DNA from 2 places in the Chryseobacterium sp. CBo1 genome. Region 2 is predicted to be linked to the other one. Evidence: riboswitches for the same ligand, from Rfam matches in the RefSeq annotation. Region 2 holds a riboswitch; the other holds the start of a gene.
The links. A riboswitch is a leader RNA that binds a small molecule or an ion and turns the genes downstream of it on or off. The one in region 2 is predicted to bind thiamine pyrophosphate.
Positions count from the first base shown of each region.

Region 1 (7,903 bases), on a different contig from region 2:
CATCCCCGACTACTACTTTAATATCATCCGGATTGTCACCATCATCATTGGGTAACAACAAAGGTCTTTGATTAGCCGTTCCGTTATTCACGTTATCAGAAAATTCAGAGAAAAACTTTTTAGGATTATTATTTACCGTATAAACAAATAAATAGCGATTTCCTAAAGCTTGAGGATCTGTAAAAACAGGTAAAAGTGTGTAGCTCGTTTCTCCGCCAACTACAAAAGAATCCTGTTCTAAATCATCAAAAGCAACTGCTTCAGGCATTGTACTTTGTGATAGATATTCCTTGCCTTCCGCCTGAATTTTTAAAGTATAAGTTCTGCCGGATTGCCCTACAAAAGTTGAAGTCTGATACGTTCCGTTTCCTACATATTGCAGCGTTTCGGTTTGTCCTGTGTTATCGCTCAGAATAACCTGTGCGTTTTCTATTGCCGGATATTGATTGGCTTCTGTAAAAGCAACAGATTTTGTGATCTTCACATAATACGGACCAGCCTGATCGGTTACATTTCCTTCAATCACAATATTTCCGCTTTGATCTTCCAGGTCAAGATCGATTTCTTTTTCGCAAGACGTGACTAAAAATAATGACAGTATGATTAAAAATATGTTTTTCATGATTAAAATTTGAAGTTATACGTTATATTCGGAACCCAACGGAATAGGGAAGTCTGCATTGCTCTTGTCGTTCCCGGTTTATCAGGATTGTCTTCAAAATTAATGGTGTATGCATTTTCTCTTCCATAAACATTATAAATCCCGAATGACCAGGAACCTTTCCAGCGTTTGTTAGAAATTGGTTCATAGGTTGCGCTCAAATCCATTCTGTGATAAGCCGGCATTCTGTCCGCATTTCTGTTGCTGTACTGGAAAACTGTTTGTCCGTTCAGTTCATATTTTCCGGTAGGGAAAGTCACCGCATTTCCGGTGCTGTAAAGGAATAATCCTGAAAAAGACCATTTCGGATTCAGCTGATAAGTTGCGACAACAGAAAGGTCGTGCGTTTTGTCCTGTCTTGCATTATACCATTGATTATCATTAATTCCTTCAATTTTTCTTTCGGTTTTAGACAAAGTATAAGAAACCCAACCCGTCAGTTTTCCGTTTTTCTTTTTGGCGATTAATTCTAAACCGTAGGCTCTTCCTTTTCCAAATAACAGTTCGCTTTCTACATCTGCGGCAGTGTCAAAAGAGATTTGTGCCCCGTTTTTGTAATCGATCTGATTCTGCATTGATTTGTAATAAATCTCAGCATTCAATTCGTAATTATTGTTGTTGAAATTTCGGCTGTAACCTGCACTGACTTGGTCAGCAATTTCTGGTTTTACAGTATAGCTGCTTCCAATCCATTGGTCGGTCGGGTTTCCGCTTCCGCTGTTGCTTAACAAGTGTAAATTCTGAGTGTTTCTGGAATAGCCTCCTTTCACGCTGCTTACTTCATTAATTCTGTAATTCGCTGTAATTCTCGGTTCAAGATTCACGTATGTTTTCCCAAATTTTCCTTTTTCTAAAAATTCAGAGTCGGTTAAAACTCCATTTTGGTAGGTATTAAAAGTATCGCCACCTAAAACACTGAACATTGAAAGTCTTGCTCCGTAGTTAATGGTTAACTTTTCTGTTGCTTTGTAATCATCATTAATGTAAACGGCGTTCTCCCACGAATATCTCGGATTTCTAGGAAAACTGCTCACACTTGTTCCCGATGCGCTACTTGGCGTGATCGTATGATAAATTGACTGAAAACCGAATTTAACGGAATGTTTATTTCCCGCAAACCAGGAGAAATCTTGTTTCAAATTCCAGTCTTCAATTTCAGAATCTAGCCCGAAAGTATTGTTGTTGCTGCTTAACGCAACATTATAATTGTAGTTGCTGTAAATGAATGACGTGTTGGAGAATAATTTGTTGTTGATAATGCTGTTCCAACGCAAAGTTGCTGTCGTATTTCCCCAATCGGTTGAAAATGTATCACCCAAACCTAAAACATCTCTTCCAAAATATCCCGATAAATACAAACGGTTATTATCATTAATCTGATAATTGGCTTTTAAATTAAGATCATAAAAATATAATTTACTGTCCTTAAAATCATCGGTTGCTTTTAAAAATACATCCGCATAGGTTCGTCTTCCAGAAACAATAAATGAAGACTTTTCTTTCTGAATCGGTCCTTCAACGCTTAATCTGCTGCTGATTAATCCGATTCCGCCGTTGACGTTGTAATCTTTATTGTTTCCGTCTTTCATTTTCACATCTAAAACTGATGAAAGTCGACCGCCATACTGAGCCGGACTGTTTCCTTTGATGATACTCACATCTTTCAAAGCATCGCTGTTGAAGGTACTGAAGAATCCAAGTAAATGCGATGCATTATAAACTGCTGCTTCATCCAGTAAAATCAAATTCTGATCGGTCGCACCACCTCTTACAGAAAAACCGCTGCTTCCCTCACCGTTACTTTTAATTCCGGGTAAAAGCTGAATGGTTTTCATCACATCTTTTTCACCAAACAGAACGGGAAGTTTATCAATCTGCTTAATGCTCAGAGTCTCGGTTCCCATTTGTGCAGATGTGAGATTTTTGTCTTTTTTCACGGCAGAAATTACCACTTCATCAATTTCTTTTACCCTTTCTCCGTTTTCCTGACTGAGCTTAAGATTCAGCTTAACATCATCTTCAACATTCACGATTTGCTGAAAATCTTTGAATCCGGGATTTGAAACAACCAAAGTATATGAACCTTTAGGAAGCGAAAGCGAGTAAAATCCGTATTCGTTGGCAATAACAGAAATGGTAGGATCTTCCGCAACCTTTACGGCGACACCGATCAGTAATTCACCATTTTTTTGATCTTTTACCGTTCCGCTGACCGAATATTTCTGCTGTGCAAAAACGACTGCGCTGAAACATACCGCAGCGATAGTGGTTGCGGCTTTTAAGGATGTTTTGTGTATCAATTTTTTAGTTTATTTTTTAATAGTGATGAAAGTTTTTATTTTAAATGAATGACAAAATAAATTCTGAATATTGATTTTTAATCATAAATCTGAGAAATAAAAATCTTACAATTGCCTAAACAACGAGCTTGTGGTAGATTTATTGTTTAATGAATATTAAATATTCTTTACGTTCCCATTTCAATATCATCCCAATCAGATTCTTTATTCATGAGCCATTCCAGAGCTTTTCTTCTCTCGTAAACCAGCCCTTCATTGATTTTGGCTTCTACGCCTTTTATTCTCTCATCTACGCAATACCAATGAAAACGGTAGTAAAGATCAAGCATATTATAAATTTCATCATCAGTTCTCAGTTCAGACAACTGATCGATTTTTTCATTGCTTTCTTCCTGCTCAAGATTGGGTAGCATTATAGCCATATTTTCGCCATACCATTGGTTTTCGTCAAGATCAGCAATCATTTTTGTTGCCCACATCAAAGCCCAGAGTCCTTCAAGATACCAACGTAGAGAATTGAGCTCGTAATCTGTTAATTCTTCATTATCTTTTAGTAAAATTTCATTTTCCCAATTAGAAAGATGAGAGGTGAGATTGTGTTTTTCAATCCATTTTCTGATGTAGCTTATTGGTGCTTCAAAAGAAATATTAATCAGGGCATTCATTACAGACATTCTGCCTTTTATTTCTTCTAAACTTCTTGTATTGGGATCTTCCAGAACAGGAAGCCAGGAATTGAATCTGTAATTTTTATTTTGTATAATCTGGTTATTGAGTTCTCTTACTTTAATTTTTTGTTCTTCAGTCATTTTATTGGATTTGATAATGGTGAATATCTCTGAATTGAGACTTATAAATTATATTTTCCAATGCTAACATACAAAAACTATGAATAGAAAAGGTATTTCCTGATGTTAATCATATATTAAAAAGGGTGTGAGAAAAAGCTCAACCATTATAAAATTTGAGATGTAGTAGGGATAATTTTAAGATTTAATTCTAAAACATTTGTATCTTTGTTGTAAGCTTTAGGGGTATTCTGAAAAGAATTGAGAGAGTCCCTTTGAACCTGATACGGCTTACACCGACGTAGGGAAAAGCAAGAAAACATTGGTCTTTGATGTTTTTCTTTCTTTATTCTGTTTTGTTTTCCTAAAGCATTTTTATAAAATAAATTTAATGGAAAATAATCTTTGGAATTACATTCAATCTGTAAAAAATCAGTCACCGCTTGTTCATAATATCACCAATTTTGTGGTCATGAATAACACCGCCAATGCACTTTTAGCAGTAGGAGCATCGCCTATTATGTCTCATGCAAAATCTGAAATAAAGGATATGGTTTCTATTTCAAATGCTGTAGTCATTAATATCGGAACACTTGATGAATATTGGTCTGACTCTATGCTAATTGTTGCAGAAGAAGCTCATCAAACCAAAAAAATGTGGGTTTTAGATCCTGTCGGAGCGGGAGCAACAGCTTTTAGAGATGAAATTTTATCAAAGCTTTTAGAGTTTAAACCAACTGTGATCAGAGGTAATGCTTCAGAAATTATCGCTTTAGCCAAAGCCAATAAAACCATTACAAAAGGAGTCGACAGTACAGCGGAAAGTAATGAAGCGATTACCGCCGCAAAATATCTTGTTGAAAACTTTCAGTCTGTAGTCTGTATTTCGGGAGCTACAGATATTATCATCGATGATAAAGAAATGTACTTCGTTGAAAACGGACATCCGCTTATGACAAAAGTAACAGGATTGGGTTGTTCGGCTTCGGCTATTGTCGGAGCTTTTGCTTCAATTGCTGAGAATAAAACAGAATCAACAGTTGCTGCGATGGTGCTTTTAGGAATTGCAGGAGAATTGGCTGAAAAAATTTCGGCAGGCCCGGGAAGTCTTCAGATGAATATTTTAGATAAGCTTTATAATATTTCCGAACAGGAATTTTTCGAAAATGTAAAAGTTTCTAAAAAATGAGTCTGATTCAATCTTTTCCTTATCAATTATACCTTGTGATTTCAGAAACAGACTGTAAAGGAAGAAATTTTTTGGATGTTGCCGAACAGGCAATTTTAGGTGGAGTAGACCTCATTCAGTTGCGTGAGAAAAATGCTTCTGATCTAGATTTTCTTGAAAAAGCAATTCGTCTGAAAGAAATTACTGACAAGCACGGAATTCCTTTAATCATCAATGATAATGCGTTTGTTGCCAAAGAAATTGATGCTTTCGGAATTCATGTCGGAAATAATGACACCCAACCAACAGTTTTAAGAGAAAATTCTTTTCAAAATAGGATAATTGGCTATTCAATTGAGTATTTGGAACAATTAGAAAATTGGGAGACAGTTATTTCAGATTATTTAGGAATCAGTCCTGTTTTCAGAACAGATACTAAGACAGATACCGTTACGGAATGGGGATTGGAAGGTTTAATGAAAATCAGGCAATTGACCGAAAAACCTTTAGTTGCTATCGGAAATATTCATTTTAAAAATGCAAAATCAGTCATGGAGGCGGGAGCAGATTGTATAGCAGTTGTATCAGAAATTTGCAGTGCCGAAAATCCTCAAAAAGCAGCTTTTAATCTAAAAAATGAAATCTTAAAATGAAAAAATACAAATATCCATCCGTTCTTACCATTGCGGGTTTCGACGGAAGCGGCGGAGCAGGAATTCAGGCTGATATAAAAACTATTTCGGCTTTGGGTTGTTATGCAACTTCGGTTTTGACTGCTTTGCCTGTACAAAATACGCAAGGCGTAAGAAATATTTTCCCGATACCTGTAGAAGCGGTTTCGGAACAAATTGAAGCAATTTTAGACGATATTTTTCCTGATGCCATTAAAATCGGGATGGTTCATACTCCGGAACTGGTTGAAACGATTGTAAAAACTTTAGCCAAATATAAAAAAGTACCGATTGTATTCGATCCTGTAATGGTGGCAACAAGTGGACATCGGTTGATCGAGGAAAAGACGATTGAAACCATTATTGAAAAATTATTCCCAATTTCAGATATCATTACTCCGAATATGGATGAAGCAGCGATTTTAGCAAAGATGGAGGTGAAAAATTTGGATGATATGAAAATTGCAGGAGAGCGAATAAAAGAATTAGGTTGTAAAAATATCTTATTGAAAGGCGGTCATCTGGAAACAGAAATGATTACCTCCCTTTTGTATAATGATCAAAACGATTATCAGACTTTCAAATCTGAAAAAGTTGACACCAAAAACACACACGGATCGGGTTGTACATTATCATCTGCGATTGCTTCTTTTATAGCCCGTGGAAAATCGATGGATGAAGCGGTAGCTTTTGCTCAGTATTATGTTTCTGAAGCAGTTCTTAAAGGAAGCGATGTGCAGACCGGAAAAGGAAACGGCCCTTTAAATCACTTTTTTAATCCTCAAAAACTTATCAAAAATGAATTGGTCTGAAAATGCCTGGAAATCTATTGACAATATTTACAACGATATCATCGAAATGCCTTTTATTAAAGAATTATCAGATGGGAGCTTAGAAAAAGAAAAGTTTCAGTTTTACATTGCGCAGGATTCATTGTATCTTGAGCATTTCGGAAGAGCTTTGGCAATGATCGGCAGCAAGGCTCATCAGGTTGAAGATGCCTTGACTTATATGAGATTTGCCGAAAATGCGATTGTTGTTGAAAATGCTTTGCACGAATCTTATTTTAAAGAATTTGAAATTTCAGGCAAAGGAATTTTAGAGCCTGTTTGTCATCACTATATTCATTTTTTAAAAAGTACGGCCGCTTTTGAACCTGTTGAAGTAGCGATGGCTGCAACTTTACCTTGTTTCTGGATTTATAAGGAAGTAGGAGATTATATTTTAAATCTTGAACAAACATCAGAAAATCCTTTCCAAAGCTGGATTGAAACGTATGGAGGAGAAGATTTTGCCAATGCTGTTAAAACAGCAATCGAAATTTGCAATAAAGCTGCTGAAAATACAACCCTGGAAATAAGAAACCGAATGAATGAAGCATTTGTAACCGCTTCACGTCTTGAATTTCAATTTTGGCAGGCGGCGTATGATTTGAAAGTTTGGTAGCTTAAAGCGAAATTTTCTTTAACATGCTTTTAAAAAAATGAAATTTATTGTAAATCTAAAATTTTTAAAAAAATATAAAAATGGGAGTAGAAATACTCTCATTTTTATTTAGCTTGAGCATATTCCTTCTTTAAATTCTTATCTAAGATGAATGGTACAAAAGGTAATACAGACCCTATAACGTAGATCACAATTCTTTTGATACTCCATTTGTAATTCACAGCAGCGATGATCAATACAGCCATATAAAACAAAAATAAAACTCCGTGAATCCAGCCAAAATATTTTACAGGTTCCGGAATATCGAAAATGTATTTTATAGGCATGGCTATAAAAAGTAAAATTAGATAGGAAATTCCTTCGATAATAGCCGTTTTGCGGTATAAATTGATCATATGATTCATTAACTATGTTTGCAAAAATAATGTGAAATAAGCCAGATTAATAAATTTATCTGGAAAAATAATAAATATTAATCTGATTCAAATCTTATTTTTAAAACAGTAAATTTTTGAATTGCTTGCAGAAGAGATTCAATCAATCTGCTCGGTTTTTTTATGGAATTTTGCCCTGTAATCAATCCCCCATTTTGCGATTTCATCAATGACAGAGCTCAGCGTTTTGCCGTGTTCTGTGATTTGATATTCAACAGTAACAGGTTTGGTATTGAGAACAGTACGAATGATTAAATGATTCATTTCCATATCCTGCAATTCTTTAGAAAGCATTTTTGAACCGATCCCGTCAACTTCCCTTACCAAATCCATAAAGCGTAGTTTCTCTCCCAACATTAAAGTACCCAAAATATGAAATTTCCATTTCCCAGAAAGGATCTCCATGGTATCTTTGATGGCCAAAATTCTTTTTTC
Region 1 is NZ_MAUH01000056.1:168,650-176,552, reverse strand. It holds gene BA768_RS18650 (DUF4249 domain-containing protein) at 1-622, opposite strand, end outside; gene BA768_RS18645 (TonB-dependent receptor) at 625-2,961, opposite strand; gene BA768_RS18640 (DUF4272 domain-containing protein) at 3,129-3,770, opposite strand; TPP riboswitch at 3,982-4,074, shown strand; gene thiM (hydroxyethylthiazole kinase) at 4,141-4,938, shown strand; gene thiE (thiamine phosphate synthase) at 4,935-5,570, shown strand; gene thiD (bifunctional hydroxymethylpyrimidine kinase/phosphomethylpyrimidine kinase) at 5,567-6,400, shown strand; gene tenA (thiaminase II) at 6,387-7,034, shown strand; gene BA768_RS18615 (DUF3817 domain-containing protein) at 7,139-7,438, opposite strand; gene BA768_RS18610 (winged helix-turn-helix transcriptional regulator) at 7,568-7,903, opposite strand, start outside.
Region 1: another riboswitch for thiamine pyrophosphate. It lies ahead of thiM (hydroxyethylthiazole kinase); the one in region 2 lies ahead of BA768_RS06955 (TonB-dependent receptor).

Region 2 (7,903 bases):
CAGGTTTGTATTTAATAATCATATTTAAAACATCCTGATTCGTAATGAAAGTTTTGGAAAGCTCTGCAGGAGCAGGTTGAATTTTAGTAATGAAATATTCGTACTTTGGAAGTCCGCTTCTTTGGTCTAATAAAGTTTGAACTGTTACATTAGGATAAGGAAATCCGGGGAAAAACTGTGTTAGATGATCTGTTAATTTTATTTTACCGGCTTCGATCAATTTCATCATCGCCATTGCTGTCATTGTTTTTGAAACTGAAGCAACGTGAAGTGCCGTATTTTTATCAATAGGATTCTGGTTTCCTTCTCTCGCAAAGCCTCTGTAATTTTCGTACAGAATGTCATCTCCTTTCGCCACAAGAAAACTTCCGCTCAGGTTGCTTCCCTCCCAAACTTTTTTATAGTATTGATCGATGTAATTTACTGCGTATTTTTTATCAACCAGACTGAAGTTTTCATCCGCAAAAACTTTGCTTAGATCTACATTTCCGTAATTAGGAAGATTGGTTGTAGATTCTGAGGCTGCAATATTGCTTTCAGATTTATTTTTACAGGAAAAAAGAAATAAAAAAAAGGTTGTAACAAATACCAGGTTAAGCTTCTTCATGCGTTCAAAAAATGAGTGGCAATTTAATAAAACTCAGTTCAAAAATGAAAAGGCAATTATCAATTATGAATTATTTAACATAAAATTTCACACCCTAAATGAGTAATTTTCTTAACCTCCTAATCTTAACAAAAAGCAGCTACAATTTTATCTACAATTACCTGCGCCAGTTTTTCTTTGCTCTGATGAGTCCACCCTGCGATATGAGGCGTTACTATTGCTTTTTCTGAGTTTAAAAGATAACTTAAATCTTCATTTTCTCTTGTACTGAGCGAAGTCGAAGTATCAAGATTTTCGAATGATGACTTTTCATATTCTAAAACATCCAAACAAGCTCCTTTTACTTTTCCTGATTTCAAAGCTTCAACTAAATATTTCGTTTCAACATTTTTACCTCTTGCTGTATTAACGAAATAGAAATCATTTTTCATCTCTGAGATGAAATTTTCGTCAATTAAATAGTGAGTTTCCTCTGTCAAAGGAATGTGTAAACTTAAAACTTCAGCTTTTTCTTTCAATTCTTCTAAAGAAACCTGAGTCGCAAATTCATCGGAAAGATTGGGAAGAATATCATAAAAAATTACCCTACAACCAAAACCCGAAAGTCTTTTTGCGGTGGCTTTTCCCATATTTCCGTAGCCAATTAATCCTACAGTTTTTCCTAATAATTCGTCGCCACGATTTTCTTCACGAAGCCAGATTCCGTTTTTTACTTCCTGAGAAGCAATGAAAAGCCGGTTCATTAAAATTAAAAGCATTCCGATAACGTGTTCAGCCACGGAATCACGGTTTCCTTCAGGAGAATTAATCAATTGAATTCCAAGTTTTTCAGCGACAGGAATATCTATATTTTCCATTCCGGCTCCTACTCTTGCGATGAATTTCAGATTTTCTCCATGTTCAAGGAAATTTTTATCTAAAGGAATTCTGCTGCGAATAATTACTCCATCATAATTTTGAATTTTAGCACAAACCTCATCATAAGAAGACGTGAAGTCTTCTTCCAGAATAAAGTTTTTGTCTAAAAGCTGATCGGTGATAAGAGGATGGTTTTTATCTAATAATAAGATTCTCATTTTTGTAACTTACATTTAAAAATAAACGGAAGAAAAAAATTCTTCCGTTGTCAATTATTGTTCAATATCTCCTGCAAACAATTTTTTCAGTTCCACAGAATCTGTAGGCTTCATTCTTCCTGAAAGAATCAGAGATAATTCTTTTCTTCGTAAGGCTGCAGCAAATCTTTCTTTTTCAAGATCTGTTTCCGGCTCCATATCAGGAATCGGAATCGGTCTGTTGAATTCGTCCACCGCTACAAAAGTATAGATTCCTTTATTGGTCTGGATTTTTTTATGATTAATCGGATCATCCAACCAAACATCCACATAAATCTCCATTGAAGTTGAAAAAGCACGGGAAACTTTAGATTCCATTACTACAATTCCGCCTTCGGGAATCGGATGATCGAAAGAAACGTGATTCACAGAAGCTGTTACTACTCTTCTCTCGCAGTGTCTCGTTGCTGAGATTGATGCACATCTGTCCATCCTTGCCAACAATTCTCCACCGAAAAGGTTTCTAAGTTGATTGGTATCATTCGGAAGAACGATATTCGTCATCACTGTAAGCGATTCTGACGCTTTTTTTATTTTTGCCATTGAGGTTTTGATTTTTGAGTTGCCGGAATTTTCACAGATTTCACGGCTGTTTTTTTAATAGAATCCTGAATTAAAGAATCTTTTTTCAATTGAATCTGCTTAATAGAATCTGCAATTTTCATCTGAGCCGAATCTATTTTTACAGGAACGGGTTTTTCAATTCTTTTTGTAGTGGTTTGCACAGAAACACTGTCGAATGATTTCTTACCGAAAATCAACTCTTGTTGCGTATAACCGAAATATAAAATTCCCAAAACAGGAATGATGAAAAGAAAAATCCACAAAATAGATTTGTTGAATTTGTAATCTTTTTCTCTGTCAACCGTCGGAATCGTACTTTCATTATTTTTAATATCCGAAAAGCGAATTTCTTCCAAACCATAAAAATCCGGATGATCGGATTCCAAACGGTTTCCGTTGAATGTCAAATGACCGTCTTCAATATAAATCGTTCCGAGGTTATTAATTTCTAAAACCTGATCTGCCTGAAGCTTTTTCTTCCAGAAATCGGTCTGAACCTGAAGTTCGCTTTCAGCAGAATTTTTAGACACACTTTTCTGAGTACTGATAAAATTGACCAGATCATCCGACGCAACCTGATAATCTGAATGAAAAGCAATCTTGCTTGAAGGTGGAAGAATACTTCCGTTTTCAGAATTGATAACTGCCTTGGAATTTTCGAGTGAGAAAACACCAAACTGCGGAACTACAACTGTTCCGAATTGCTTCAGATATTCTAAAATGTAAGCTGAAATATTCATTTGACCGCAAATTTATGACTTTTTCGTGACTTTTTGAGAGATTTATTTTGAGTTTAAAATGTTAAAATCATAAATGAATATTGTTGTTTAGTCTCCCACAGATTACACTGATTTACACAGATTTTATTTAATTTTAAATTTAAATCTAATAAAAAAGACTGCCGAAACAGTCTTAAAAAAATTTAATTAGAAAATCTAACTACTATATAAAATGTAAAATGGTGTCTTATTATATTACTGAATCTTCCAGCTGATTCCGAACATAAAATTGGTTCCTGCCTGAGCAAAATAAATCGGACCGTTATAAACATAACCGTTATTCACATATTTCTGATCGAAAATATTATTTACCAAAAGCTTCAAAGCAACATCGTGTTTCGAAATTTTAAACTGATACTGTGCATTAAAATCTGTAAGAAGATAATCCTTCAGCTGTAAATCGGCAGTTTCCGTATTATCCAGATACTGTTTTCCTACATACTGATTCATCAAAGAGAACTGAAAGTTTTTCGTGGGATTAAATTTCAAACTTAAATTGGCAATAACATTAGGTGAAAAAGAGATTTCTGTATTTCCAAGGTTTGTTGTTCCTTTTTCATTTTCAATTCTGAAATCCTGATTTTTGTTCTGGCTTAAACTTACATTTCCGGAAACTTCCCATTGTTTTGAAAGTTTCGCCAAAGCGCCCACCTCAATTCCTCTTCGATAACTTTTCCCGGAATTGGTTCTGATAAATTCTCCGATGTTACTGATCTGTCCGTTTAAAACCAACTGATTCAGATAATACATATAATAAAGGTTTGCGGTAAAAGCAACCGGACCAAACTGTTTTTCAATACCCGCTTCGAAATCGTGCAGTTTCTCTGCTTTAACATCATTATCGGAAATTAAATCATCTCTGTTCGGCTCTCTTTGCGCATGAGCATAAGAAACAAATACTTTTCCGTTTCCTAATCTATAATTGATTCCCGCCTTCGGATTGAAGAACAGCCAGTTCTTTTTCAGATCTGCACCTTCACCATCACCTTCCATTAAAATTTTGGTGTCATAATCGATATTTCTCAATTGCAAATCTCCGAAGAATTCAAAATCATTTACTTTCACCAAAGCTTTTGCAAAACCTGCAACTTCATTCTTCACCGAACGATTTCGGTAATACTCATGTTGCGGAATTTCAGCAAAGAAAACATCTTTCACGTTTCCATAATGTCTTCCGTAATATTGGTTTCCAACAACTCCAAAATTCAGATCCAGATTGTTGAATTTCCCATATAACGTAGAAACGATCCCATAAAAATCATTATTCAGCCATTTTTTTCTGATAAAATCTGAATATTCGTTTCCGTTAAAATCAGGCAAATTATATCTTGCATAAGGATCACCCTGTTTGTAGTTTTCATAATAGCCTCTTCCTTTTGTGTAATGAAGCGTTGTTTCAAGATTCCACTTTTCGTTTAAACCTTGCTCCCAAAGTAATTGATAGTGATTTTGTCTGTAATTATCCGTTTCGTTATCATAAAAACCAACTACATTTTCCCAGTTTGCATCATAAATTGCTCCTGACAAATTGGTTCTTGGGTTGGTTTCCCAGGTTTGTCTGTCTACGCCATTCCAAGCTTGGTATGTTTTTTCTTTTCCGCCAAAAGCCATCAGGCGAAGTTTTGTTTTTCCTTCTTCAAATAAAGCAGTGAAGTTGTAAGAATTCAAATCCGAAGCAGCTCTATCAATATATCCGTCAGAATGAATGTTGGTATATCTTCCCATCACAGAAATACGGTCTTTCCAGAATTTTCCGGAACCTATTTCCGCAGAATATTTGTAGGTATTGAATGAACCGTAACTGTCATCTGTTTTAAAATAAAACTTGTCTTCCGGTTCTTTTGAAATCACATTGATGCTCGCTCCGAAGGCAGAAACACCGTTGTTGGAAGTTCCAACTCCTCTTTGAATAACGATTTGCGACGCAGAGCTCGTTAAATCCGGAACATTCACAAAAAAAGTTCCCTGGCTTTCGGAATCATTGAACGGAACGCCATTCATCATGACATTAATTCCCCTTCCGGCAACTCCACGAATTCTAAAACCGGTGTATCCTACACCATTTCCTGCATCGGAAGTTGAAATAATTGAGATTTGATTTTTCAGAAGAATCGGTAAATCCTGTCCGAGATTTCTACTGTCGACATCTTTTTGAACATTGATGATTTCTTTTGCGACAGGAAGTCTTTTGGTGAAGTTTACAGCTTCAATATCTCTGGCTTTCAGAGAATCGGAATTGTGAGTTTGTGCAAAACTCAGTGAACTTGCGGTAAGTCCTAAAAAAAATAATCCTTTCATTCTTATAAATTTTAAAAATTTAATGGAATAAAAGGGGCGATTATGATATAAGTAATGAGTGATTGGTAATAAGTAATTTATTGTATTACTAATTGCTTATTATTCATTGCTCATTTTCAAATTTCCCTAAACAGCATTACCTGTTCCAGGTTCATTGGGTATAATCTCAGCTCCGATTGGGGCACCCCTTTAATTTCAGCGGCAAAATTACAAAAAATATTTAAACCTAGATCAACGAAAACATTTTCGTCTAAATTTTTATTTAAATCTAATACGAACGGTTGTCGGAATCGATATAATAATAATTTTTATCGTCTTTGGTTACTTCAAACATTTTTCCCAATTTCCAGCTGTAATTTCTTTTTATATCTGAATATTCAAAAGGAATTACAATTTTATTATTGACATCAATCACTCCAAATTTATCATTATAAGTGGCAACAATCATAGGATTGGCAACATCATCTCCCTCCATAATATAGAGATACTGATAATCAGGATAAATTGCAAACTGGCTGCGATCTGAAGGATTTTTAAACTTTGAATCTTCAATAATCCCATATTTTCCGTGAAGAATATAGGCATGGAATAATGCTTTCTGCAACGTAAGATTACACTTTCCCAAATCATCATTTTTATACTGATAGACCCTTTTTCCGGATTTATTGATCCTGAAAGTAATTCCGTTTTTCTCAACAGTTGCAAAATCATTAGTTCCGAACTTTCTGATTTTCTCATTCGGAGAGTTCAGAAGATTACAGTCTTCACCAAAAAACATCACCAAATCATATTCCGGCTGAATCACAAATCGGCTCTTCTGATTAACAAAACCAGATTTTCCGTTCTTTTTTTGCGGAATCAGCAATGGTATATTTTCATTAACAACCGGTAAATCAGATCCCGATTTTTTTGAAACCTTTGAAGAAACAGCAGTTTTCGATTTAGCTAAACCTTTACCTTTCAAATACTTAGACTGAGCAGAAGCAAAAACAGCTAATGTTATAAAAAATCCAAGTTTCAGTTTTCCTAAAATCATCACTCAATGTATTTTGTGTCAAAAATAGAAAATATAAAATTGATATTTATATAGAATCTAAATAATTTAAACCAAAAAAAAAATTAAAATTCCGTATTTTTGGGAACATTTTTAAGTGTTTGATATAGAAAAACATTTTAAAGAATTGATTTTTGACATTACAGTTATAGGAACCGCCATCTTTAATAGGTTTAAAAACAAAATCAAACAACACTTAAAATTTACAGATTATAGCTCATTCGCTACAAATACCGCAAGGATTAAACACGACATTGTTCTATGGTCTATTTAAATTTGAAAAGACTTCTATCATTATGAATATTTATCAGGATTACATCCAAGAAATCGAGGAAAGAAAAACACAGGGTCTTCACCCAAAACCAATCGACGGTGCTGAATTGCTAAGCGCAATTATTGAGCAGATTAAAGACACAGCTAACGAGCACAGAACTGATTCTCTAAAATTTTTCATTTACAATACTTTACCGGGTACAACAAGTGCTGCAGGTGTAAAGGCTAAATTTTTAAAAGAAATTATTCTTGGCGAATCTGTGGTTGAAGAAATCACTCCGGCTTTTGCTTTTGAGCTTCTATCTCACATGAAAGGAGGTCCGTCAATTGAAGTTTTACTTTATTTGGCTTTAAGTAATGATGAAGTTGTTGCAAAACAGGCTGCTGAAGTTCTTAAAACTCAAGTTTATTTGTATGATGCTGATACAGCTCGTTTGAAAGGAGCTTACGAAGCGGGTAACGCTATCGCTAAAGATATTTTGGAAAGCTATGCAAAGGCAGAGTTTTTCACTAAACTTCCGGAAGTTGCGGAAGAAATCAAAGTGGTTACTTTCATCGCTGGTGAAGGTGATATTTCTACTGATTTATTGTCTCCCGGAAATCAGGCGCACTCTCGTTCAGACAGAGAATTGCATGGAAAATGTATGATTACTCCTGAAGCTCAGGAACAAATCAAAGCTTTACAGGCTCAACATCCCGATGCAAGTGTTATGTTGATCGCTGAAAAAGGAACAATGGGAGTTGGTTCTTCTCGTATGTCGGGTGTAAACAACGTAGCGCTTTGGACAGGAAAACAGGCAAGTCCTTATGTACCTTTCGTAAACATCGCTCCGATTGTAGCTGGAACAAACGGTATTTCTCCAATTTTCTTAACGACAGTTGATGTAACCGGAGGTATCGGTATTGACCTACAAAACTGGGTGAAAAAAGTTGACGAAAACGGAAACCCTGTTCGTAATGAAAATGGTGACATTGTTTTAGAAGAAAAATATTCTGTTGCTACAGGAACTGTTCTAACAATCAATACCAAAGAAAAAAAATTATACAACGGAGAAACTGAACTGAAAGATATTTCAAAATCATTTACTCCTCAAAAATTAGAATTTATCAAAGCAGGTGGTTCTTACGCCATCGTTTTCGGTAAAAAAATCCAGACTTTTGCGGCAAAAACTTTAGGAATTACAGCGCCGACAGTTTTCGCTCCTTCTAAAGA
Region 2 is NZ_MAUH01000008.1:81,899-89,801, forward strand. It holds gene BA768_RS06935 (serine hydrolase domain-containing protein) at 1-607, opposite strand, end outside; gene BA768_RS06940 (2-hydroxyacid dehydrogenase) at 733-1,683, opposite strand; gene BA768_RS06945 (acyl-CoA thioesterase) at 1,738-2,265, opposite strand; gene BA768_RS06950 (hypothetical protein) at 2,253-3,026, opposite strand; gene BA768_RS06955 (TonB-dependent receptor) at 3,261-5,363, opposite strand; TPP riboswitch at 5,468-5,561, opposite strand; gene BA768_RS06960 (WG repeat-containing protein) at 5,632-6,399, opposite strand; gene BA768_RS06965 (bifunctional aconitate hydratase 2/2-methylisocitrate dehydratase) at 6,714-7,903, shown strand, end outside.